3 regions of the Alishewanella sp. HL-SH06 genome follow, and region 2 is predicted to be linked to each of the others. Evidence: predicted binding sites of a transcription regulator. Region 2 holds the regulator's gene; each other region holds the start of a gene.

The links. The regulator NrdR, encoded in region 2, represses ribonucleotide reductase genes. The targets are predictions, from matches to a motif close to AAACACNANATNTNGTGTTT.
Region 1: a site for NrdR is predicted at 1,739-1,758, ahead of nrdG (anaerobic ribonucleoside-triphosphate reductase activating protein). Genes of this name have one in related genera too.
Region 3: a site for NrdR is predicted at 4,736-4,755, ahead of nrdA (class 1a ribonucleoside-diphosphate reductase subunit alpha). Genes of this name have one in related genera too.

Annotation. Positions count from the first base shown of each region.
Region 1 is NZ_CP199752.1:1,765,872-1,773,625, reverse strand. It holds gene ACUJFK_RS08180 (hypothetical protein) at 281-1,471, shown strand; gene nrdG (anaerobic ribonucleoside-triphosphate reductase activating protein) at 1,791-2,243, shown strand; gene nrdD (anaerobic ribonucleoside-triphosphate reductase) at 2,257-4,059, shown strand; gene ACUJFK_RS08165 (SirB2 family protein) at 4,127-4,507, opposite strand; gene ACUJFK_RS08160 (nitric-oxide reductase large subunit) at 4,824-7,091, shown strand; gene ACUJFK_RS08155 (MOSC domain-containing protein) at 7,194-7,754, shown strand, end outside.
Region 2 is NZ_CP199752.1:1,368,120-1,375,873, reverse strand. It holds gene ribBA (bifunctional 3,4-dihydroxy-2-butanone-4-phosphate synthase/GTP cyclohydrolase II) at 1-506, opposite strand, end outside; gene ACUJFK_RS06400 (riboflavin synthase) at 519-1,169, opposite strand; gene ribD (bifunctional diaminohydroxyphosphoribosylaminopyrimidine deaminase/5-amino-6-(5-phosphoribosylamino)uracil reductase RibD) at 1,171-2,328, opposite strand; gene nrdR (transcriptional regulator NrdR) at 2,331-2,783, opposite strand; gene glyA (serine hydroxymethyltransferase) at 2,877-4,130, opposite strand; gene dinB (DNA polymerase IV) at 4,367-5,458, shown strand; gene ACUJFK_RS06375 (cold-shock protein) at 5,532-5,744, opposite strand; gene ACUJFK_RS06370 (DEAD/DEAH box helicase) at 5,966-7,297, opposite strand; gene ACUJFK_RS06365 (DUF2058 domain-containing protein) at 7,412-7,754, shown strand, end outside.
Region 3 is NZ_CP199752.1:2,207,041-2,214,794, forward strand. It holds gene ACUJFK_RS10185 (tetratricopeptide repeat protein) at 1-793, opposite strand, end outside; gene yfaE (class I ribonucleotide reductase maintenance protein YfaE) at 860-1,117, opposite strand; gene nrdB (class Ia ribonucleoside-diphosphate reductase subunit beta) at 1,123-2,253, opposite strand; gene nrdA (class 1a ribonucleoside-diphosphate reductase subunit alpha) at 2,360-4,651, opposite strand; gene ubiG (bifunctional 2-polyprenyl-6-hydroxyphenol methylase/3-demethylubiquinol 3-O-methyltransferase UbiG) at 4,996-5,706, opposite strand; gene gyrA (DNA gyrase subunit A) at 5,895-7,754, shown strand, end outside.

The DNA.
Region 1 (7,754 bases), 400 kb from region 2:
AACAAATAATTTCTGAATAAAAGCTGACACAGCCACTGCTTAATTCCACCGTGTTGGTATAACAGTAAATATCATGGCAAAGACGCCAGTCGCTCAGGTCCGGTAACGGACTGACAGCGACCGGCGTTTTTTTATGCCCGCAAAAAAGAAGTACTGCAGCGATACCAACAATAGCACCGGCTTACCGCCTTTTAGGTAACCCTTTAATTAAATTATATAAATTTACTAGCCGCGTTAAGATCAGCCTGCTTTTACGCGGCCCTGACCAAAGGAATACATTATGAAAGCTTTCCCCGCTGTGATGTTGTCTGTGTTACCGTTTTGCTTTAGCCCCAGCCTTATTGCCAATGAACTTAGCACTGCACTTAAACAAAGCACTGTCTCGGCACAGTTTCGCTACCGTTTAGAATATGTCGAGCAAGACAATACGCTGGACGATGCCATCGCCTCTACGCTGCGCAGCCGCTTAAGCGTGAATACCGGCAAGGCGTATGGTTTTAGCGCCTTACTGCAGGTAGACAACGTTAGTCTGCTGGGTAATGACAATTACAACAGTACGGTCAACGGCAAAACCGATTACAGCGTGGTGGCCGACCCTAAGGGCACCGATATTAACCAGGCGCTGCTGCGCTACCAAAATGACAGCGGCACCACGCTAAGTGCGGGCCGCCAATTGGTAAACCATTTAAACCAGCGCTTTTTAGGTGGCGTCGGCTGGCGCCAGAATGAACAAACGCTGGATGGCTATCGCCTGCAACAGCAGTTCAGCGACAGTGTTAGTGCTGAGCTAGGCCATTACCACAATGTAAACCGGGTATTTGGCCCCAAAAGCGCGGCGGCCGATCAACACGGCAGCTTTAATACCGCCTTGCTGCAATGGCAGCTGACACCGGCACATCAGCTGGCAGGTTTTGCTTATGATGTTGATTTTGACACCTGGGCGGTGCGCAGCAGCCGCACTTATGGCGTTGATTATCAGGGTAAATTAACCAGCGGCCCGAAACTGAGCTGGCAGTTAGCTTTGGCTAAGCAAGATGATGCGCATAATGCACCGCTCAGTTTTAGCCATCACTACCACCGTATCAGCCTGAACTGGGCGCTGGATAGCGTTACGCTGCAAGCCGGTCAGGAGCGTTTAGCCGGTGATGGTCAAAGCGCTTTTCAAACCCCGCTGGCGACTCTGCATGCGTTTTCCGGCTTTGCCGATATGTTTTTAAACACGCCGGATAACGGCCTGCGTGATAACTGGCTGGAAGCCAAAACCAAGCTAAACGACGTTGCCTTAAGCCTGGCTTATCATCGTTTTGACAGCGACCTCGGTAGCCAAAAATATGGCGATGAATGGAACGCCAGCGCCGGTTATAGCATTAATCAGCAACTTTCGGCGCTGTTAAAACTGGCGTATTACAATGCAGATACGCTGGCAGTCGACACGACTAAGGTTTGGCTGATGCTTAGCTATCAGTTGTAATTGCCCCTGTATTGTGCGGACGCATCATTGCGCCCAATCACTTCTCTCATAGCTCCACGTTGGCCAATGTTGTTTTGGCTCCTCTGCACCGCCCCTGGGTTTCAGTGGGCGGTTTTTTCATTGTCCATACTGGCTTTTTGCCAAAGCAACTTACCCCCGATGGGGTAACAAGCTCAGCTTTGATGCGCTCTGGCGCGACTATGGCAATTTCAGCTCCGTTAAAACATGATCCAGATCAAGCTTTTGCTGACAGCTAACGCTAAGCTAAAACACAATATCTAGTGCATCAAAATAAAATAAACACTATATAGAGGATTTAATGCTTAGATTCACCGATGAACAAATCGCCTTTCAGGAAGTGCCAAACGAAGTGTCACTGGCCTTTACCATTGCTGGCTGTACGCTGGGCTGCAAAGGCTGCCATAGCAGCTATAGCTGGCAGGCTAACCAGGGTACGCCGTTGACGCCGGTTTACCTGCAACATCGCTTAGACAGCTATAAAAACCTGATCAGCTGCGTATTGTTTTTAGGCGGTGAGTGGCAGCCTGAAGCCTTGATATCACTGCTCAAGTTAAGCCGCCATGCCGGGCTTAGCACCTGTTTATATACCGGCTTGGACGATGTCAGCAGTGAGCTGAAACAGCAGCTAACCTACCTTAAAACCGGCCGCTGGCTGTCTGAACGCGGCGGCCTGGATAGCCCGCACACTAACCAGATTTTCACCGATTTACGCAGCAATACACGCCTGAACCACTTCTTTGTTAAACCATAAAAAGGGATCTGCCATGCAAGCGCTTAATTTCTCGCAACTACAACAAAAACTCAGCTTTATCGACAACTACCTGCATGCCACTAATGCCGCCGATGGCTCAAAATTAGATGCCAATGCTAACGTAACCCAGAAAAATATCGCTACGCTGGAAGCCGAGCTGATGAAGGATCAGTTTATTCAGGTAAACCGGGCTTTAGTCAGCAATAAAATCAGCGAGCTGTTTGGGGCAGAATTAGCAGCAGAATACCTGCGCCAGATAACCGATCACGAAATTTATGTGCACGACGAAACCAGCTTAAAGCCCTATTGCGTGTCAGTAACCATGTATCCGTTTTTACGTGATGGTTTAACCAAACTGGGCGGCGAATCACAGGCGCCGAAGCATTTAGAGTCCTTCTGCGGCTGCTTTGTTAACTTTGTGTTTGCCGTATCCAGCCAGTTTGCCGGCGCCGTGGCTACGGTAGAGTTTTTAACCTACTTTGATTACTTTGCCCGTAAAGACTACGGCGACAACTACCTGCAAACGCATCGCAAGCAAATCGAAAACCATTTGCAGCATGTGGTGTATGCGTTAAACCAGCCGGCTGCCGCCCGTGGCTACCAAAGCGTATTCTGGAATATCTCGGTGTACGATCAGCACTACTTTGACAGCATGTTTGGCAATTTTGTGTTTCCAGATTTTGTTAAACCAGAGTGGCAATCAGTGTCAGCCTTGCAGCAGTTTTTCTTAAGCTGGTTTAATAAAGAGCGGGAAAAAACCGTACTGACCTTTCCGGTGGTCACGGTGGCGATGCTAACCGAGAACGGCAAATGCAAGGATAGCGCCTTTGCCAACGACATCGCGGCTGAGATGGCAGCGGGTAATTCATTCTTTATTTACCAGTCGGAAAATGCCGACTCGTTAGCCAGCTGCTGTCGGCTGCGCAGTGAAATCAGCGATAATACTTTCTCATATTCGCTGGGTGCCGGCGGCGTCGCCACCGGCTCTATTAATGTGATTACCATTAATATGAACCGCTTAGTGCAGGATGGCCGTGATTTAGCCATTGAGGTGGCTAAAATCCATAAATATCAGGTGGCTTACCGCAAACTGATGGAGCAGTACAAAGCTGCTGGTCTGCTCACGGTATACGACGCAGGCTTTATCAGCCTGGACAAGCAATTTCTAACCATTGGCATTAACGGCATGGTAGAGGCCGCAGAGTCGCAGGGCTTAACCGCTGGCAATAACCCGGCCTATATCCGCTTTGTGCAGCAACAGCTAAAAGTGATCTTTGACGCGAACAAAGCTGCTAAAGCTGAGTATGGCTATATGTTTAACACCGAGTTTGTGCCGGCGGAAAACCTGGGAGTGAAAAACGCCAAATGGGATCGCGAAGATGGCTATATGGTGCCGCGCGATTGCTACAACTCATATTTTTATGTAGTAGAAGATGAGCACAGCAACACGCTGGACAAATTTCAGCTGCATGGCCGCGAACTGTTAGATTATCTGGATGGCGGCTCTGCGCTGCATTTGAACCTGGAAGAAAAGCTGGATCAGCGCGGCTATGTAAATTTACTGAACATTGCCGCCCAAACCGGCTGTAACTACTTTTGCGTCAACGTGAAAATTACTATCTGCAACAGCTGCGAAGCCATTGATAAACGCACCCTGTGCGCCTGTGCCCAATGCGGCAGCAGAGATATTGACTACGGCACCCGGGTAATTGGCTACTTAAAACGGGTATCGGCCTTTAGCAGCGGCCGTCGCCAGGAACACAGTTTGCGCCACTATCAAAGAAAGCAAACCGCGCAGCAACAGCGAAGCGCTTAAAGCGGATTAAATCCGCAGCGTAAAAACCGGGGCACAATAATGTGCCCCTATAAAACCGATGCAGACATCAAACAAACAACAAGGGTTTAAACCGGGCCAGGTAAAAAATGCCCGCCAGTTGCGACAGCGCCATTACAGTGCAAGCCACACGTACCGGCAGGCTTAAGCGCTGTTTTAAGGCTGCAATGCCAAACAGGATATAGCCAATTAACAGTAAAATTTTAAACCCCAGCCATTGGTGCGCAAAGGGCTGCCAGGGGCCTATGGCCAGTAGCGTAAACGCCAGTGTTAGCAACAGCGTATCGTTAATATGTGGTAAGTGTCGCACCGGGCTTAAGCGCCAACCGGGTTTGCCGGCCAAATCTAACAACAAACGCAGCACAAACAAGGTGACACTTAAATAAGCGCAGAACATATGCAGTTGTTTTACCGGCAAATAGTATTCCATCTGGCAGCTCTCTTAATCATCTTTGCGCGCCACCATAAAACAACTTTCGCGCCATGCCTATATCGCTAAAGAGGTAGAAAACACCAACAGCAATCAGCCTTAGGGTAACTTACACCCTGCGGGTATTTTAAACCCAGCCGCTTTTAGGTCAAAACCACCACCCACCCTGCTGCCTTTAAAATATTTCTATTAAAAACAATGAAATAAAACATGGCTTGGTTCTTGTAATAACCCTATAGGCGACAACGCCGGTTATATAAAAAACAGGACTGATCTATGACACTTGGGCGCAAAAACAATAACGTAAGGGGGCTGTATGGCCGGATATCGTAAACTCTGGTGGCTGCTAATTACCATTTTAGCCATCACCTTTAGCGTGCTGGGCTATTTTGGTGCCGAGGTCTATCGCTCGGCGCCGCCTATTCCGGCAAAAGTGGTTAGCCAGCAAGGCCAGGTGCTGATGACCAACGAGACTATCTTAAACGGCCAGACGGCCTGGCAATCAGTTGGCGGTATGCAGCTGGGCTCTATCTGGGGCCATGGTGCTTATCAGGCACCCGACTGGACTGCCGACTGGTTGCACCGTGAGCTAATGGCCTGGCTGGAACTGGCAGCACAGGATGAGTTTGGTTTAAGCTACGACGCCTTGACACCCAGCCAGCAAAATACGCTGCAATTTGCGTTAAAGCAGGCCTATCGCACTAACAGCTACGATAAAGCCACTGATACTCTGGTACTGAGCGACCGCCGGGTAGTGGCCATCACGCAAACGGCAGAGCACTATATAGCCCTGTTTGGTGATGATATTGCGCTTAGCCAAACCCGCGCCAACTATGCGATGAAAAACAATACCCTGCCCTCTTTAAGCCGCCGTCAGGAAATGACGCAGTTTTTCTTCTGGACCGCCTGGGCTGCAAGCACCGAACGTTACCCGGATAGCGCCACCTACACCAATAACTGGCCGCATGAGCCGTTGATAGATAACCGGCCAACCGCTGAGAACCTGATTTGGTCTTTGGTGAGCATTATTTTACTGATTGCCGGTGTCGGCGGCCTGATTTGGGGCTGGGCGTTTTTACGTAAACATGAAGAAGAAGAGCCACAAGCACCTAAACAAGACCCTATTGCCCGGCTTAAACTTACGCCATCACAAAAAGCGCTGGGCAAATATATTCTGGTGGTGGTTGCGCTATTTACCCTGCAGGTAATGCTGGGCGGTTTTACTGCGCACTACACAGTAGAAGGCGATGGTTTTTATGGTTTAAATACCACCGAATGGCTGCCGTACAGCCTGGCGCGCACTTGGCACATTCAGGCCGCAATGTTCTGGATCGCCACCGGCTTTTTAGCCGCCGGGCTATTTTTAGCGCCGATTATTAACGGCGGCAAAGATCCGAAATACCAGAAACTCGGCGTGGATATCCTATTCTGGGCTTTAGTGGTGTTGGTTGCAGGCTCTTTTGCCGGTAACTACTTTGCCATTATGCAAATTATGCCTGAGCAATACAGCTTCTGGTTTGGTCATCAGGGTTATGAGTACATTGATATTGGCCGCTTCTGGCAAATTATTAAATACGTAGGCGTACTGTTCTGGTTAGTGCTTATGCTGCGCGCCGTGGTACCGGCCTTTAACGCCCCTGGCGATAAAAACCTGCTGGCGCTATTTGCTGCCTCAGTGATTTGCGTCGGCTTATTTTATGGTGCCGGCCTGTTTTATGGTGAACGTACACATTTATCAGTAATGGAATACTGGCGTTGGTGGGTTGTTCACCTGTGGGTAGAGGGCTTCTTTGAAGTATTTGCTACTGTATCACTGGCGTTTATTTTCCATAGCATGGGGCTGGTATCACGCAGTGTGGCCACCAGCGCCAGCTTAGCGTCAGCGTCACTGTTTATGTTAGGCGGTATACCGGGCACTTTCCACCACTTGTACTTCTCCGGCACCACTACGCCGGTGATGGCGGTTGGCGCCACTTTTAGTGCACTGGAAGTGGTACCGCTGGTAGTGCTGGGCTATGAAGCCTGGGAAAACTGGCGCTTAAAACACAAAGCGCCGTGGATGGGCGATATTAAATGGCCACTGATGTTTTTCGTCGCCGTGGCGTTTTGGAATATGCTTGGCGCCGGCGTGTTTGGTTTTATGATTAACCCGCCTATCGCGCTGTATTACCTGCAAGGGTTAAACACTACGCCAACCCATGCCCATGCTGCACTGTTTGGTGTCTATGGCTTCCTGGCGCTGGGTTTCTGCCTGCTGATCTTGCGTTATATCCGGCCACAGCTGGTGTTTGATGAGAAGCTGATGAAAACGGCGTTTTGGTGGATGAACGGCGGCCTGGTGCTAATGCTGTTTAGCAGCCTGTTGCCAATTGGTTTTATTCAGTTTTACGCCAGTGCCACTGAAGGCTTATGGTATGCCCGCAGTGAAGCCTTTATGCAAAGCGACATTTTGCATACGCTACGCTGGGTGCGCACCTTTGGTGACGTGATCTTTATCATCGGTGCCTTAGCAGTAAGCGCTCAAGTGGTAAAGGGCGTGTTTGACAGCAAAGCTGCCATGCAGCCATTGCAACACCTAAACTGATAGCCAAACTATCATAAAAGGCTTCTGCGTAATTAAAGCGAAGCCTTTTTGGTACCTTAAACTGTCAAACAATACGCCTTTTGTTCAGGAGCAACACAACAAATGATCGTCAGTGCAAGAATTATCCACATAAGAACCGGCGGCTTGCAACCACTCGGCACAGAGGGGGTTATCAGCGGCATCCATAAAACGCCGGTAAAGCAAGCCTGGCTGGGCATTAACGGCTTAGAGGGTGATCTACAGGCTGACCGGCTACATCATGGCGGTGCAGAAAAAGCCTTACATCATTACTCCGCCAGCCATTATGCCTACTGGCAGCAAATACTTGGTAAGCTGCCCGATTTTGGCAATAGCGCCGCTTTTGGTGAAAACCTGACGACAGATGCGTTAACCGAACAGGATGTCTGTGTTGGCGATATCTGGCAACTGGATCAGGCTATTGTAGAGGTATCGCAAGCAAGACAACCATGCTGGAAATTAAACCTACGTTTTGCCAAACAAAACATGGCAAGGTTAGTTCAGGACAGCCGCCGTACCGGCTGGTATTACCGGGTATTGACGCCTGGAATGGTGGCAACCGGTTACATTATGACACTGCTTGAACGCCCTTATCCTAACTGGCCGCTATCACGTTTGTTAGACACTCTTTATGGCTCTGTCTGG
Region 2 (7,754 bases):
TCATCATTAAGGATTTCGACAATCACAGCTGCAGGTTCCAGCCCGGCTAACCGCGCTAAATCACAACCGGCTTCAGTATGGCCGGCACGAACTAATACACCGCCATCTTGCGCCATTAAAGGAAAGATATGCCCTGGCTGAATAATATCTGTTGGGCGAGCATCACGCGCCACAGCCGCTTTCACTGTTTTAGCGCGATCGGCCGCTGAAATACCGGTGGTCACGCCTTCTGCAGCTTCAATGGATACCGTGAAGTTGGTAGCAAACGGTGATTTATTGGCATCGACCATTAAGGGTAAGTTGAGTTGCTGGCAGCGTTTTTTCGATAAGGTTAAACAAATTAAGCCACGACCAAACTTTGCCATAAAATTGATGGCAGCAGGCGTGACATACTCGGCGGCCATCACCAAATCGCCTTCATTCTCGCGATCTTCATCATCCATCAAAATAACCATTTTACCTTGGCGGATATCTTCAATAATTTCTGCAGGTGTATTCAGTTGCATAGCTAACCTTCTTTATAAAAACCCGCGTTGCGCTAACAACGCCAGATCAACACCTGTTGTAGGGGCAGGTGTTTTAGTATGGAGTAAGCGTTCTAAATAACGCGCGATCAGATCCACCTCTATATGGACCAAGCTGCCTTTTTGCAACTGCAGCAATGTCGTTTGCGCAGCCGTATGCGGCACTATCGTTAAACGAAAGGCTGTGGCACTTAATTCATTTACGGTTAGACTAACGCCATCAATGGTTACCGAACCTTTATGCGCTAAATAAGGGACTAACGCCGCAGGCATAGCAAACCACAGTTGCCAGGCGCGCGCGGTTTTTTCAATACGCAGCAGCTCGGTTACGCCATCAACGTGACCACTGACCAGATGACCACCTAATCGACCGGTGGCTAATAAGGCTTTTTCTAAATTCACTCTTTGTCCCACCTGATACTGACTAAAGCGGGTTAAGGCGAGTGTTTCAGCGGATACATCAGCGACAAAACCTTGAGCTAGCAATTGGGAAACGGTAAGACAGACCCCATTGCTGGCAATACTGTCCCCTAACTGCACATCGCTAAAATCTAACTGCTCACTATGGATCTGCACTTCTAAATCGCCGCCTTTTACGGTTAAGCGGCTAATGTGACCTGTGGCAGCAATAATACCGGTAAACATATCAGCTCTCTTTTGTTGGGTTGGCAACAGTTGCTGTAGTGGGCTTCGCCCGAATTCGAATATCGTTGCCGAGTTGGTGTACATCCAGCAGCGTTAAATGCGGTACTTCGGTTAATTGTTGGAAATCGCCCAATTTCGCTAAGGGTTGAGCGCAGTCACCCAATAGGAGTGGCGCTTGATACAAGATCAATTCATCGACTAAACCTTGCTGCAATAAGGCCCCGGCTAGCGTACTGCCGGCTTCCGTCCAAACACTGTTGATCTGCTGCTGATGTAACGCTTTAAGCAAAGCCGATAAATCGAATTGGCCTGATGGCAACAATGCAGCAGGCCATTGCGTTACGGCAACCGCACTGGCGCTAAGTTGTTTTGCGGCTTGTGCTGCGTCATAGCAAAGTAACACCGCACCACCTTGACTAAATAAGGCTTCAGTACCGGTTAAGCGCTGTTGCCGATCCAAGATCACGCGCAGTGGCTGGCGTAAGCCGCCATCGGCTAAAGTAGTAATGGTATTGCTCGCGGTTTGTCGCACCGTTAAACGGGCATTGTCGGCTAAAACGGTGCTAGCAGTAGAAAGAATCGCGCTGCTCTGCGCTCGAAACTGCTGCACATCATCACGGGCAACATCCCCGGTTAACCACTGACTTACGCCATTAGCTAGCGCGGTGCGACCATCTAAACTGGCGGCCATTTTGAGCCAGACATAAGGTCGTTGACGTTCCATCCGACTGAGAAAACCCGGATTAAGCGCCCGGGCGGCGTTCGTAAGCAAACCATGCTGCACGCTGATCCCTGCGCTTTCGAGGATAGCGACGCCTTTGCCTGCCACCAGTGGATTCGGATCTAACATGGCAATCACCACCCGGCTGACCCCAGCTTTCACTAACGCTTCGGCGCAAGGCGGGGTGCGTCCATAATGCGCACAAGGCTCTAACGTGACATAACAAGTCGCACCTGCTGCTGCAGAGCCGGCTTGTTGTAAAGCATACACTTCGGCATGGCCCTGCCCCGCTTGTCGATGATAGCCTTGCCCTATAACCTGAGCTTTTTTCACCAACACCGCACCCACATTTGGATTGGGATCGGTGGTGAAACGCCCAGCCGCAGCTAAGCTTAACGCCAGCGTCATATACTGATGATCGGCTTCTGAAAAGGACACCGTTACTTCTCTCCCAAGCGGGCAATTTCCTCGCCAAACTCACGAATATCTTTGAATGAGCGATACACAGAAGCAAAGCGCACATAGGCCACTTTATCGACTTTAACTAACTCATCCATAATTAAATTACCCAGCAAATGACTACCGACTTCACGTTCGCCCGTTGCACGTAATTGCGATTTAATTTTATGGATCAGCTGTTCGATTTCTTCGGTAGATACAGGGCGTTTTTCTAACGAACGCAATAAGCCATTGCGCAATTTATCTTCGTTAAAAGGCTCACGCGAACCATCACGCTTAATAATGCGCGGCATTACCAGTTCGGCAGCTTCAAAGGTCGTAAAACGTTCATGACAAGCTAGACATTCACGACGCCGACGCACTTGATGACCGTCGGCGACTAAACGAGAATCAATGACTTTGGTGTCATCCGCGTTACAAAAGGGACAAAACATGCTGAGCTCTCTATATCACCCTATCGGGACTTTTTGAGATGGCCGGATAAAATAATGGCCGCATTTGCGGCCATCATAACATGTTATTTTAGTTTACGCATAAACTGGGAAACGGCTACATACCTCAGAAACACGGGCTCTGACGGATGCAATAACCGCTTCATCACCACGGCTGTCTAACACTTCACAAATCAGTGTGGCGACTAAACGTGCTTCAGCTTCTTTAAAGCCACGACGGGTAATAGCCGGAGTACCAATTCGTAAGCCACTGGTCACAAAAGGTGAACGTGGGTCGTTAGGCACTGAGTTTTTATTAACGGTAATGTGCGCTAAACCTAACCACGCATCCGCTTCTTTACCGGTAATATCTTTGTCGATGAGGTCCATCAAGAACAAGTGGTTTTCCGTACCGCCTGATACCACTTTATAACCGCGAGAGATCATCTCAGCACACATGGCTTTGGCATTTAGTAACACTTGTTGTTGATACACTTTAAATTCAGGCTGTAAGGCTTCTTTAAAGGCTACTGCTTTTGCCGCAATAACGTGCATTAAAGGGCCACCTTGGCCGCCTGGGAACACCGCTGAGTTTAACTTTTTCTCAATGGCTTCGTTTTTACGCGCCAAAATTAAACCACCACGTGGACCGGCTAAGGTTTTGTGTGTTGTCGTCGTCACGACATCAGCAATAGGTACGGGGTTTGGATATAAACCCGCCGCCACTAAACCGGCTACGTGCGCCATATCAACCAGTAAGTATGCACCGACTTTATCCGCGATATCACGGAAACGCTGCCAATCAACAATACCAGAATAAGCAGAGAAACCAGCAATAATCAGCTTAGGTTTGTGTTCTAGCGCTAAGGCTTCGGCTTGATCATAATCAATTACGCCGGTTTCGGGATGCAGGCCATATTGCACAGCATGATAAAGTTTACCGGATGAGCTGACACTCGCACCGTGCGTTAAGTGACCGCCATGCGCTAAGCTCATACCTAAAATGGTATCGCCAGCGTTTAATAACGCTAAAAATACCGCTGAGTTAGCTTGTGAGCCAGAGTGTGGCTGTACGTTAGCGTAGTCAGCACCAAACAATTCTTTAGCACGAGCAATGGCTAAATCTTCGGCTAAATCAACATATTCACAACCACCGTAGTAACGCTTATGCGGATAACCTTCGGCATATTTATTCGTTAACTGTGAACCTTGCGCCTGCAATACCCGAGGGCTGGCATAGTTTTCTGAAGCGATAAGCTCGATATGGGCTTCTTGACGTTCAGTTTCTTGTACCATGGATTGCCATAATTCCGGATCGAAATCTGCAATATTCATTTCACGCTTTAACATGCTTTCTCCTGCGCGCGGCTACCACGCTGATCGATTGACAACAGTCTAAAAATTGTTGGTTATTCTACTCTTATTTTTTAATTCTTGCACTGAAAAAACAGACATCCAGACAGCTAAATGAGATGGAGTCTAAAAAAATCTTACTGGCTGTGCAGAAATACTGCCACTTGCTTTACAACGTGTTACAAGGGGCGTAAATTACTGGTTATTCATACAGCGCTATTTGCAGCAGGATTATGTCGCATCGAAAAATTATCCATTTAGACATGGATTGCTTCTTTGCCGCGGTTGAAATGCGCGACAACCCTGCCCTGCGGCATATTCCGTTAGCTATTGGCGGTAGTCGATCTGAACGCGGCGTGATTGCCACCTGCAATTATCCGGCTCGGGCTTTTGGTGTGCGCTCCGCCATGCCGACACATGAAGCCTTAAAGCGTTGCCCGCATCTAACCTTAATGCGCGGTAGCATGGATAAATACAAAGCCGTTAGCCAACAGATCCAAAGCATATTTCGCCGTTATACCGAGCACGTCGAACCACTATCTTTAGATGAAGCCTATTTAGATGTCACCGATTGTAAGCAATTTAAAGCCAGCGCCACGCTGATTGCTGCGGATATTCGCCGCACAGTGTTAGCAGAAACCGGTTTAACCGTTTCTGCTGGGGTAGCGCCCAATAAATTTCTCGCCAAAATCGCCAGTGATGAACAAAAACCCGATGGTTTATTTGTGATCCCGCCTGAGGCTATCAACGATTTTGTTCTGCAACTCGCCCTGCGCAAAATCCCCGGCGTTGGGGTAAAAACCGCAGAGAAACTTGCGAAACTCGGATTTCATTTTTGCCGTGATATTTGTCAGCCAGGTGAAGAGATCAGTACAGAGCGACTTGCCTTGTTATCTCGGCATTTTGGCAGCTTCGCCGCTACGTTAATTAAACGCAGCCAAGGTATTGATGAACGCCCGGTCCGGCAAGATCGTGAACGTAAATCGATCGGTGTAGAACAGACATTGCCGAACGACATTGCGAACTTAGAGCAAGCCGAACAAGAAATGCTACAGTTATTACCCACCTTAGAGCAGCGTTTAGCGCAAAGCGGTAAAGCGGCATTACTACAAAAAATTGGCGTGAAATTAAAATTCAGTGATTTTCGGCAAACCACAGTAGAAACCCAATATCATCGTTTAGATCCGCGCTTATTGGCACAACTATTAGCGCAGGCTTGGCAACGCAGGCAAGAGCACTGCGTGCGCTTAATTGGCATACAACTGGGCTTTAAATCGGCTTGTCATGAACAATTAGCCCTACCGTTAGAAGGCACCACTTTTTAGAGGCGTCACTCAGGCAAGGTATTCGGCAATAAAAAAGCCGGCGCTAAGGCCGGCTCTTTAAAATCTTTACTAATTAACCGATAACAGTTACGTTTTCAGCTTGTGGGCCTTTTTGGCCTTCAGTAACGATAAAGGTCACTTGTTGGCCTTCAACTAACGTTTTACGGCCTGTACCGTTGATAGCGCGGAAGTGAACAAACACATCTTTACCGCCTTCACGCTCGATAAAACCAAAACCTTTATCTTCATTGAACCACTTAACTGTACCAGAAATTAACTGTGACATAACACTCTCTTACTTTAACAAATTTTGCCGAAATTCCGGCGACTTAAATAATACCGGCCACGTCATCGAGCTGATACTTACTTCGACCGCATTATCAGGGATGCTGATTAAGTGGTCAATATAAATACCGAGACGAACAGAAAATAGTTTTCTGTTGGGCCGTTCCGGCAAGGACTGCTAAGCCTTACTTACTCAGTGTAGCAGTAATGTGGAAAAAACCATCAATCTTGTGGTGTTTTTTTACGTCGCACCGGCGCGGAGCCGTCATCGCCACCTTGGAAGAACACCTTCGCCGGGGCTTTTTTCACCGTTTTCGCGCTGGGCTTGCCCGAGTGTTTAGCTTTCGTGGTGCTTTTAGCTGACTTCGCCGCCGCTTTACCGGCTTTTTCTACTGGCTCGGTTGGGCCTTTGAAGCGCGCCACTAAACCTTCCACCTCGCTAAATTCTGCAGGCCGGCGTAAAAAACCTTCAATTTTTTGCAGTGATGCCCAATCTTTTGGTCCGACTAAGGAAATAGCCTGCCCCTTCGCACCGGCACGACCCGTCCGACCGATCCGATGCACATATTCTTCGGGGTGTTTTGGCAAGTCAAAATTGATAACATGAGTCACTTGCAGTAAATCTAGGCCACGCGAGGCTAAGTCAGTGGTCACTAACACTTGATATTTACCGGCTGCGAATTGCTGCATCACCGCATTACGTTGGCCTTGGTTTAACCGAGCACTTAAGCCCATGGCGCTAAAACCGTTATCAACACACACGGTCGCTAGGCGCTCGGCATCGTCACGAGTGGCGGTAAAGATAATGAGCTGTTTCACCGGCTCGTGTTTGAGCACATGTGCTAATAAGGCTTCTTTGTGCGTGAGGTTATCGGCAAACATAAATTGCTGCTGAATATCACTGTGCTGCTCATGCCCACTGCCTAAGGCAACCCGAAACGGGTTTTTTAATAAGGCAACCGTTAGCTCATCAACTTCAGTGTGATCTAAGGTTGCTGAAAACAATAAGGTTTGACGTAATCGATGCTCGGCGGCTTTGTTAATGGCATTTAATTGCGGCATAAAGCCCAAGTCTAACATGCGATCTGCTTCATCTAAGATCAGCATTTCTAAGCCTTGCAGAAACACTGACTTGTGCTCTAGATGATCTAAAAAACGCCCAGGCGTCGCCACTATGACGGTCGGCTGGCGTTTTAATAGCTTCTCTTGATCATTAAAATTCTCGCCGCCCACAATTAATGCTGCGGTAACAGGCGTATTTGACACAAACAAGCGTAATTGTGCATACACTTGTTTTGCCAATTCGCGGGTGGGTGCCAAAATTAACGCACGGGCATCTTGCTTAGACAAAGGGCGGCTTTTCAACAGCCGCTGCATCATCGGTAACAAATAAGCCAGGGTCTTACCCGAACCGGTTTTTGACGAGACCATCAGATCACGGCCCACCAATACTGCAGGGATAGCTTCTTGCTGAATTTCTGTAGGCGTGGCAAAGCCTAAATGTTGTACCGAGCGCAATAATCGCGGGTCCAGCCCTAAGTCCTGAAAAACCAAAATATACCTCTCTTTACGATAGGCACCTATGATACCTCAACTGACAGATTTGAGTTAGTGCCCTGTGTCGAGCTAGTATAAGCAATATTCCCATAATTCGTTAAGAGTAACCTCATGAGTAATGCCTTTAAAGAGCAACTGCTTAAAGCCGGTTTAGCCGATCCGAAAAAACTAAAAGCGGCAAAAAAGCAACAACATCAGCAACGTGTGCAATCAGGTAAAAACCAAAAAGTGGTTGCCGAGGCCACCTTACTGGCCGAGCAACGCCGCCAAGAGCAGGTGGCACGCGATCAAGAATTAAACCGCCAAAAAGAACAGTTGTTGCAGAAAAAAGCCATTGCGGCGCAAGTTTCACAATTAATAACGAGCAATACTATTAAGCCCAGTGGTGAAGTGGCCTTTAACTTTACCGACGGCAAAGTAGTTAAGCGGCTATACGTTAATAACAAGTTGCATA
Region 3 (7,754 bases), 840 kb from region 2:
TGCCTTGGTAATAAGCGAGATAGCTTTCAAGTGCCTCAATACCTTGCTGCTGATAGTGATTGGTAAATACCGCCAGCCGGCCAATTTGAAAGCGACTGCTATATTGTTGTATCGGATCAGTTAAAAAGGGTAAGGCTTTTAAATAGGCTTCTTGCGCCGCTAAATAGGCATTTTGCTGGGCAAGTAAGGTTGCTTTGCGTAGTAACAAATCGGGTTGATTAATACTGAGCTGCAGTTGCTGTTCCAGCATAGCTAAGGCTTCATTTAAGCGTGACTCATTCACCGCAATCATCACCTTGGCCAAAACCCCTTGTACCGCATTTAATTGCTGTAAACGGTTCGCTTGCTCAGCCGCTAATGATTTACTACCGCCGACATTTGCTGGTGCGGTTTGGTAAAAAGTAATTAACGCTTGTTGTGCCGGATAGAAATGCGCATCGAGTTCAACCGCTTGTTGAAATAAAGCCAGGGCGTCAGTTGCGCGTTTTCTGGCTTGAAATAATGAACCGTCATTGGCTAAGGCCACTTTATTTAGCGCCGCTTGGGTCAAAATGGCCACATCGTTTGGATAGGCAATAACTAACTCATTAAGCAGGGTGTTGGCTTCTTCACGTTGCTGTTGCTGGATCAGCGTTTTTGCTTTTAACAATTGTAAGGCGGCATTAGGTTCAACTTGCTGCAGTTGTTGCAATAATTGCGGATAGCGTGCTTGCTCAAACAGTTGTTGTAACTCAGTGGGTACAGTGCTGGTGGTAGGCAAACTTAACAGCAGGGAGAGCAAAACAGATTTCATGAATTAGCGGATCACTTAGAGAAACTAATGGGCTAATTTTGCGCGAAATAACAAAAAATAGCTATCCTATTTCGGAATTTCTATTTCAATGTTACTGGCAGGAACGCTACAACAAGGCAGGAATTCGCCACGACGAACATAGGCTAAAGGTTCTTGTAAATAGCGAACTTGGCCACTTATCAGCGTACAACGACAGGCTCCGCAAAATCCTTCACGGCACTGAAAGTTAAGGGTGTGTTGCTGTTTTTCCAGAAAATCGAGCAAATTGCGCTGGCCGCTATCGTACTGTAGCGGCGCTTGCGCATTAACGATCACTTCAGTCATTATGCTTAGAGATCAAAGTCGCCAAATGAGCCACTATCAACTTCATTATCAATTTGGCCAACCAAATAAGAGCTGATTTCTGACTCTTGAGGTGCAACTTGTACGTTATCAGATACTAACCAAGTATTGATCCACGGGATCGGATTTTGCGTGGTGCTAAAGCGCGCTTTTAAACCAACCGCTTGCATCCGGCTGTTGGTAATAAACTCCACATACTGACACAAGATGTCTTTGTTCAAGCCGATCATCGAGCCATCTTTAAACAGGTAAGCCGCCCAATCTTTTTCTTGCTCGGCAGCGCGCATAAAAATGGTATACGCTTCTTCTTCGCACTCTTTGGCGATCTCCGCCATTTCGGGGTCGTCATCACCGCTGGCCATAATATTCAGCATATGCTGTGTTCCGGTTAAATGCAGTGCTTCATCACGAGCAATTAAGCGGATAATTTTGGCGTTGCCTTCCATCAGCTCGCGTTCTGCAAAAGCAAAACTACATGCAAAGCTAACGTAAAAACGAATGGCTTCTAGTACGTTAACCGACATCAAACACAGATACAGCCGTTTTTTCAGTTCGCGCAGGGTGATACTGACCGTTTCACCATTGAGCACATGGGTACCGGCACCATGGCGTTGATACAGGTTAATACCATCGATCAATTCATCGTAGTAACGTGAGACATCTTCAGCACGCTCTAAGATTTTCTGGTTCAACATAATGTCGTCGAACACTTTGTGCGGCTCAGACGAGATATTCCGCACGATATGCGTATAGCTGCGACTGTGGATGGTTTCGCTAAATGCCCAGGTTTCAATCCAGGTTTCAAGCTCTGGGATAGAAACGATAGGTAATAGCGCGATGTTAGGTGAGCGACCTTGCACGGAGTCCAGCAACGTTTGGTACTTTAAATTGCTTAAAAAGATATGTTTTTCATGTTCAGGTAACTGCTGAAAATCGATACGATCCTTGCTGACATCGATTTCTTCAGGCCGCCAGAAGAAGCTCAGTTGTTTTTCAATCAGCTTTTCAAAAATGGGATACTTTTGCTGGTCATACCGTGAAACATTGACAGAATTACCAAAGAACATCGGTTCTTTCATTTGGTCGTTCATGTTGCGGTTAAAAGTCGTATACGCCATGTTAGTTACTAATCCTGAGAAACAAAGTGATAAACATCATTGGGTTAAACAGCACCCTAAACGATTGTATTTATGGTGCTAGCCAAGCAGGCTAGCACCACACTGACTAAATTTTACAAGCACCGCCGGCACAACCATCATCTTCTTCTGCTGCGGCCGCTTTAATATCATCTTGCAAGTCTGCTGCACCATCACGAGTATTGTGGTAGTACATGGTTTTAACCCCAAGTTTGTAGGCGTTAAGCAGATCTTTCAGTAAGACTTTCATCGGTACTTTACCGCCAACAAACTTAGCGGGATCATAGTTGGTGTTCGCCGAAATGGTTTGGTCGATAAACTTCTGCATGATCGCGACTAAGGCTAAGTAACCATCGTTAGTCGGAATATCCCAAAGCAATTCGTACTGATCTTTTAAGCGTTCATATTCTGGAACAACTTGTTTTAAAATACCGTCTTTGCTGGCTTTAACACTGATATGGCCACGTGGCGGCTCGATACCATTGGTGGCGTTAGAGATCTGCGAAGAGGTCTCTGACGGCATCAAGGCCGATAAAGTAGAGTTACGTAAACCATATTGTTGAATATCTTTACGCAGTGTTTCCCAATCTAGATGTAAGGGTTCTTGGCAAACTTTATCTAAATCTTTTTTATAGGTATCAATTGGTAAAATACCTTGCGCATAAGTGGTCTCGTTAAACTTCGGACAAGGGCCACGCTCTTGCGCTAGTTTCATTGACGCTTTTAATAGGTAAAATTGAATCGCTTCAAAGGTGCGGTGCGTTAAACCGTTAGCGGAACCGTCAGAGTATTTCACGCTATTTTTTGCCAGATAATAGGCATAGTTGATCACACCTACACCCAGAGTACGACGGGCAATCGATGCCGAGTAAGCCGCTGGGATAGGATAGTCTTGATAATCTAACAAACTATCTAATGAACGTACGGCTAGGTCAGCCAACTCTTCTAATTCAGATAAATCAGTAATGGCCCCTAAGTTAAACGCAGATAAGGTGCACAGGGCAATCTCACCATTAGGATCGTTTACATGCTCAAGTGGCTTGGTAGGTAAGGCAATTTCCAAACAGAGATTACTTTGACGCACTGGCGCAAGCTTAGGATTAAACGGGCTGTGAGTATTACAGTGATCAACGTTCTGTAAGTAGATACGGCCGGTACTGGCACGCTCTTGCATGAACAAGGTGAACAGTTCAATGGCTTTTATCCGTTTTTTGCGAATTTTGCTGTCGGCTTCGTACTTCACATATAAAGCATCAAACTGCTCTTGATCTTCAAAGAAAGCATCATACAAGCCTGGCACATCCGATGGGCTAAACAAGGTGATGTAGTCGTCTTTGATTAGACGGGTATACATTAAGCGGTTGAACTGCACACCGTAATCTAAATGACGCACGCGGTTTTCTTCAACACCACGGTTGTTTTTCAGAACAAGCAATGATTCTACTTCTAAATGCCAAAGTGGGTAGAATAAAGTTGCCGCGCCACCACGCACACCACCTTGCGAACAGCTTTTAACTGCAGTCTGAAAATGCTTATAAAATGGGATACAGCCAGTATGAAAGGCTTCACCATTTCGAATAGCACTGCCTAAGGCGCGAATACGTCCGGCGTTGATACCGATACCCGCGCGCTGACTCACGTATTTGACGATAGCGCTTGAAGTCGCATTAATCGAGTCTAAGCTATCGCCACATTCAATTAACACGCATGAGCTAAATTGACGGGTTGGGGTACGCACACCAGACATGATGGGTGTGGGTAATGAAATTTTAAATAACGAAGTGGCGTCATAGAAACGGCGAATAAAATCCAAGCGTTGGCTCTTCGGATAATTCGCAAACAAGCAGGCCGCGACTAAAATATATAAAAACTGCGCGCTTTCATAAATTTCACCGGTAACCCGGTTTTGCACCAGATATTTACCTTCTAATTGCTTCACCGCAGCATAACTGAAGTTCAAATCACGACCGTGATCGATAAAGCTATTAAGTTGATCTAATTCTGCTTCGCTGTAATCGGCCAGGATATGCGCATCATAACGTTTAGCTTCCACCATCTTAACCACATGCTTATAAAGGTGTGGTGGCTCAAATTGACCGTAAGCTTTTTTACGCAGATGAAACACGGCTAAACGCGCCGCCATATATTGATAATCAGGGGTGTCTTTCGAAATTAAGTCAGCCGCTGCTTTGATAATGGTTTCATGAATGTCTGAAGATTTAATGCCATCATAAAACTGGATATGCGATTTCAATTCTACCTGTGATACCGACACGTTCGCTAAACCTTCGGCTGCCCAAGTGATCACTCGGTGGATTTTATCTAAATCGAGGGGTTCACGGCGGCCATCGCGCTTGGTCACAAAAAGAGTTTGAGTCATTGCTGAAGTATTCCGTTTCTTTTTAATCATAAAGGGATGCGTGTGCAAAACACGGTGATAAAATAAACCCGTGTTGCTGCTGTATTACACAACATATGGGTGTATTTCTAAATTCGATCACAAGATAGAGTGGATTAATGATTTTTGCAAGAGAGGAATTGCGGCAAAATTTCGGAATGTTTAATCTAGTAAGTAGCTGCTAACCTGACAGTCAGTGTGCCGGGTATCACGCATTTTAGGCAAGTGTTTTATGCTAAAAATGCGTAAAAAAATCATTTGTTCTAATAAGCAGCGTTTTAAGTTTATCTGGTTATTAAGCCGCCTAGTTTAGGCGGCTAGCTGTCTTATGCGGGTTTGCGTGCCACCACAAAATAATTAACGTCTAACCCAGGGCCAATTTTAAAGCTGTTATAAACCGGATTAAAGTGTAAACCGGTCGCATCCACAACCTCTAAGCCGGCCGCTTCGATAAAGCGCATCAGTGTAGAGGGGCGAATAAATTTATCAAACTGATGCGTCCCTTTAGGCACGATCCGTAATAAATGCTCTGCACCTAAAATAGCCATTAAATAGGCTTTTGGCGTTTTATTAATCGTCGAAAAAATCAAAGTGGCGCCAGGCGCAGCTAAATCGGCACAGGCTTGAACCACTGAAGCGGGCTCAGGCACATGCTCTAACATTTCCATGCAAGTGACTAAAGCAAACTTAGCGGGGTGCATTGCGGCAAACGCTTCGGCCGTGCTTTGTTGATAATCAATCGTCAGAGCGCTGTCTAAAGCATGCAAACGCGCCACATTTAAACTCTCACTGGCCATATCAATTGCGGTGACGTTAGCACCGGCCCGTGCCATGCTTTCCGCTAAAATACCGCCGCCACAGCCCACATCAAGTGTTGTCGTTTCAAAAATACCACCGACTTGATCGCAAATAAAGCCTAAACGCGTCGGGTTTAACAGATGTAAAGGCTTAAATTCACCTTCTGGATCCCACCAGCGGGCAGCGATATCATTGAATTTCGCGATCTCTGCGGGATCGACATTAGTATGCGTTGTCATAATGCTAACCTTGTTGTTTTTTGTCATTATAAGGCCTTGATCTGTTATGGCAAAGACAGCAATCTTTATACAAGGCATAAACAGGCATGGCAAGGCGCTGATTCTGTGGTAGAATCCCGCGTTGTCTCGCGCTGTAGAAGATCAAAAAAAGCGAGTTATCTATTTGATTTAAGGGAAAATAACGTTTTATGACAGATCTGGCCAAAGAAATAGTCCCGATTAATATCGAAGAAGAATTAAAAAATTCTTATCTCGATTACGCGATGAGCGTCATTGTAGGCCGCGCCTTACCCGATGTGCGGGACGGTTTGAAGCCAGTACACCGTCGTGTGTTATTCGCAATGAAGGAATTGGGCAACGATTGGAACAAAGCCTATAAAAAATCGGCACGTGTTGTCGGCGATGTTATCGGTAAATATCACCCACACGGTGATAGTGCGGTATACGACACGATCGTCCGGATGGCTCAGCCATTCTCGTTACGTTATATGTTAGTAGATGGTCAAGGTAACTTTGGTTCCATCGACGGCGATTCTGCAGCGGCGATGCGTTACACCGAGGTTCGCATGGCGCGTATTGCACACGAATTGCTGGCTGACCTTGATAAAGAAACCGTAGACTTCGTGCCAAACTATGACGGCACCGAAATGATCCCTGCGGTTATGCCAACCAAAGTGCCTAATCTATTGATCAACGGCTCTTCGGGTATTGCTGTGGGTATGGCAACCAATATCCCGCCACACAACTTAACCGAAGTGATCGATGGCTGTTTAGCTTTAATTGCTAACCCAAACATTGAATTGCATGAATTAATGCAATATATCCCTGGTCCCGATTTCCCCACATCTGCGATCATCAATGGCCGTAAAGGTATTGAAGAAGCTTACCGTACGGGTCGTGGTAAGGTGTATATCCGCGCGAAAACCTTTATCGAAACCGATGAAAAAACCGGTCGTGAAGCGATTATCGTGCACGAAATTCCTTACCAAGTGAACAAAGCTCGCTTAATTGAAAAAATTGCGGAATTAGTTAAAGAAAAACGTATTGAAGGCATATCGGCTTTACGTGACGAATCAGACAAAGACGGTATGCGTATCGTTATTGAATTGAAACGTGGCGAATCAAGCGACGTCATGTTAAACCAGCTGTATGCCAACACTCAAATGCAAACCGTGTTTGGTATCAATATGGTGGCCTTGGCCAACAATCAGCCAAAGTTATTGGGCCTGATCCCGATGCTGGAATACTTTATTCTGCATCGCCGCGAAGTGGTTACCCGTCGTACTGTTTATGACTTACGTAAAGCGCGTGATCGTGCCCATATCTTAGAAGGTTTAGCCATTGCACTGGCCAACATCGATGAAATTATTGAACTGATTAAAACCTCTGCCAGCCCAGCCGAAGCGAAAGCTGGTTTAGTTGAGCGTGGTTGGAAACTTGGTGGCGTAACGGCGATGTTAGAGCGCGCTGGTGAAGATGCCGCACGACCAGAGTGGTTAGAAGCACATTTTGGTATTCGTGATGGTTTTTACTTCTTAACGGAACACCAAGCTCAAGCCATTCTTGATTTACGCTTACAAAAGCTGACCGGCCTGGAACATGAAAAGATCTTAGCTGAATATAAAGATCTGTTAGAACTGATTGCCGAGTTATTACATATTTTGGCCAGCCCTGAACGTTTAATGGAAGTAATTTGCGAAGAATTAGAAGCCATTAAAGCGCAGTATGGCGATGCTCGACGCACTGAGATCCAGGATAATATGCTGGATATCAATATCGAAGATTTGATCACCGAAGAAGATGTTGTGGTGACCTTATCGCACCTTGGCTATGCCAAGTACCAACCGTTGAGCGATTATGAAGCGCAGCGTCGTGGTGGTCGTGGTAAAGCGGCAACAACGGTTAAAGACGAAGATTTTGTTGATAAGCTGCTGGTCGCCAGTACCCATGATACGATTTTATGTTTCTCGAATCGTGGCCGGATGTATTGGATGAAAGTCTATCAATTACCGCTGGCCAGCCGTACCGCGCGTGGTAAACCGATTATC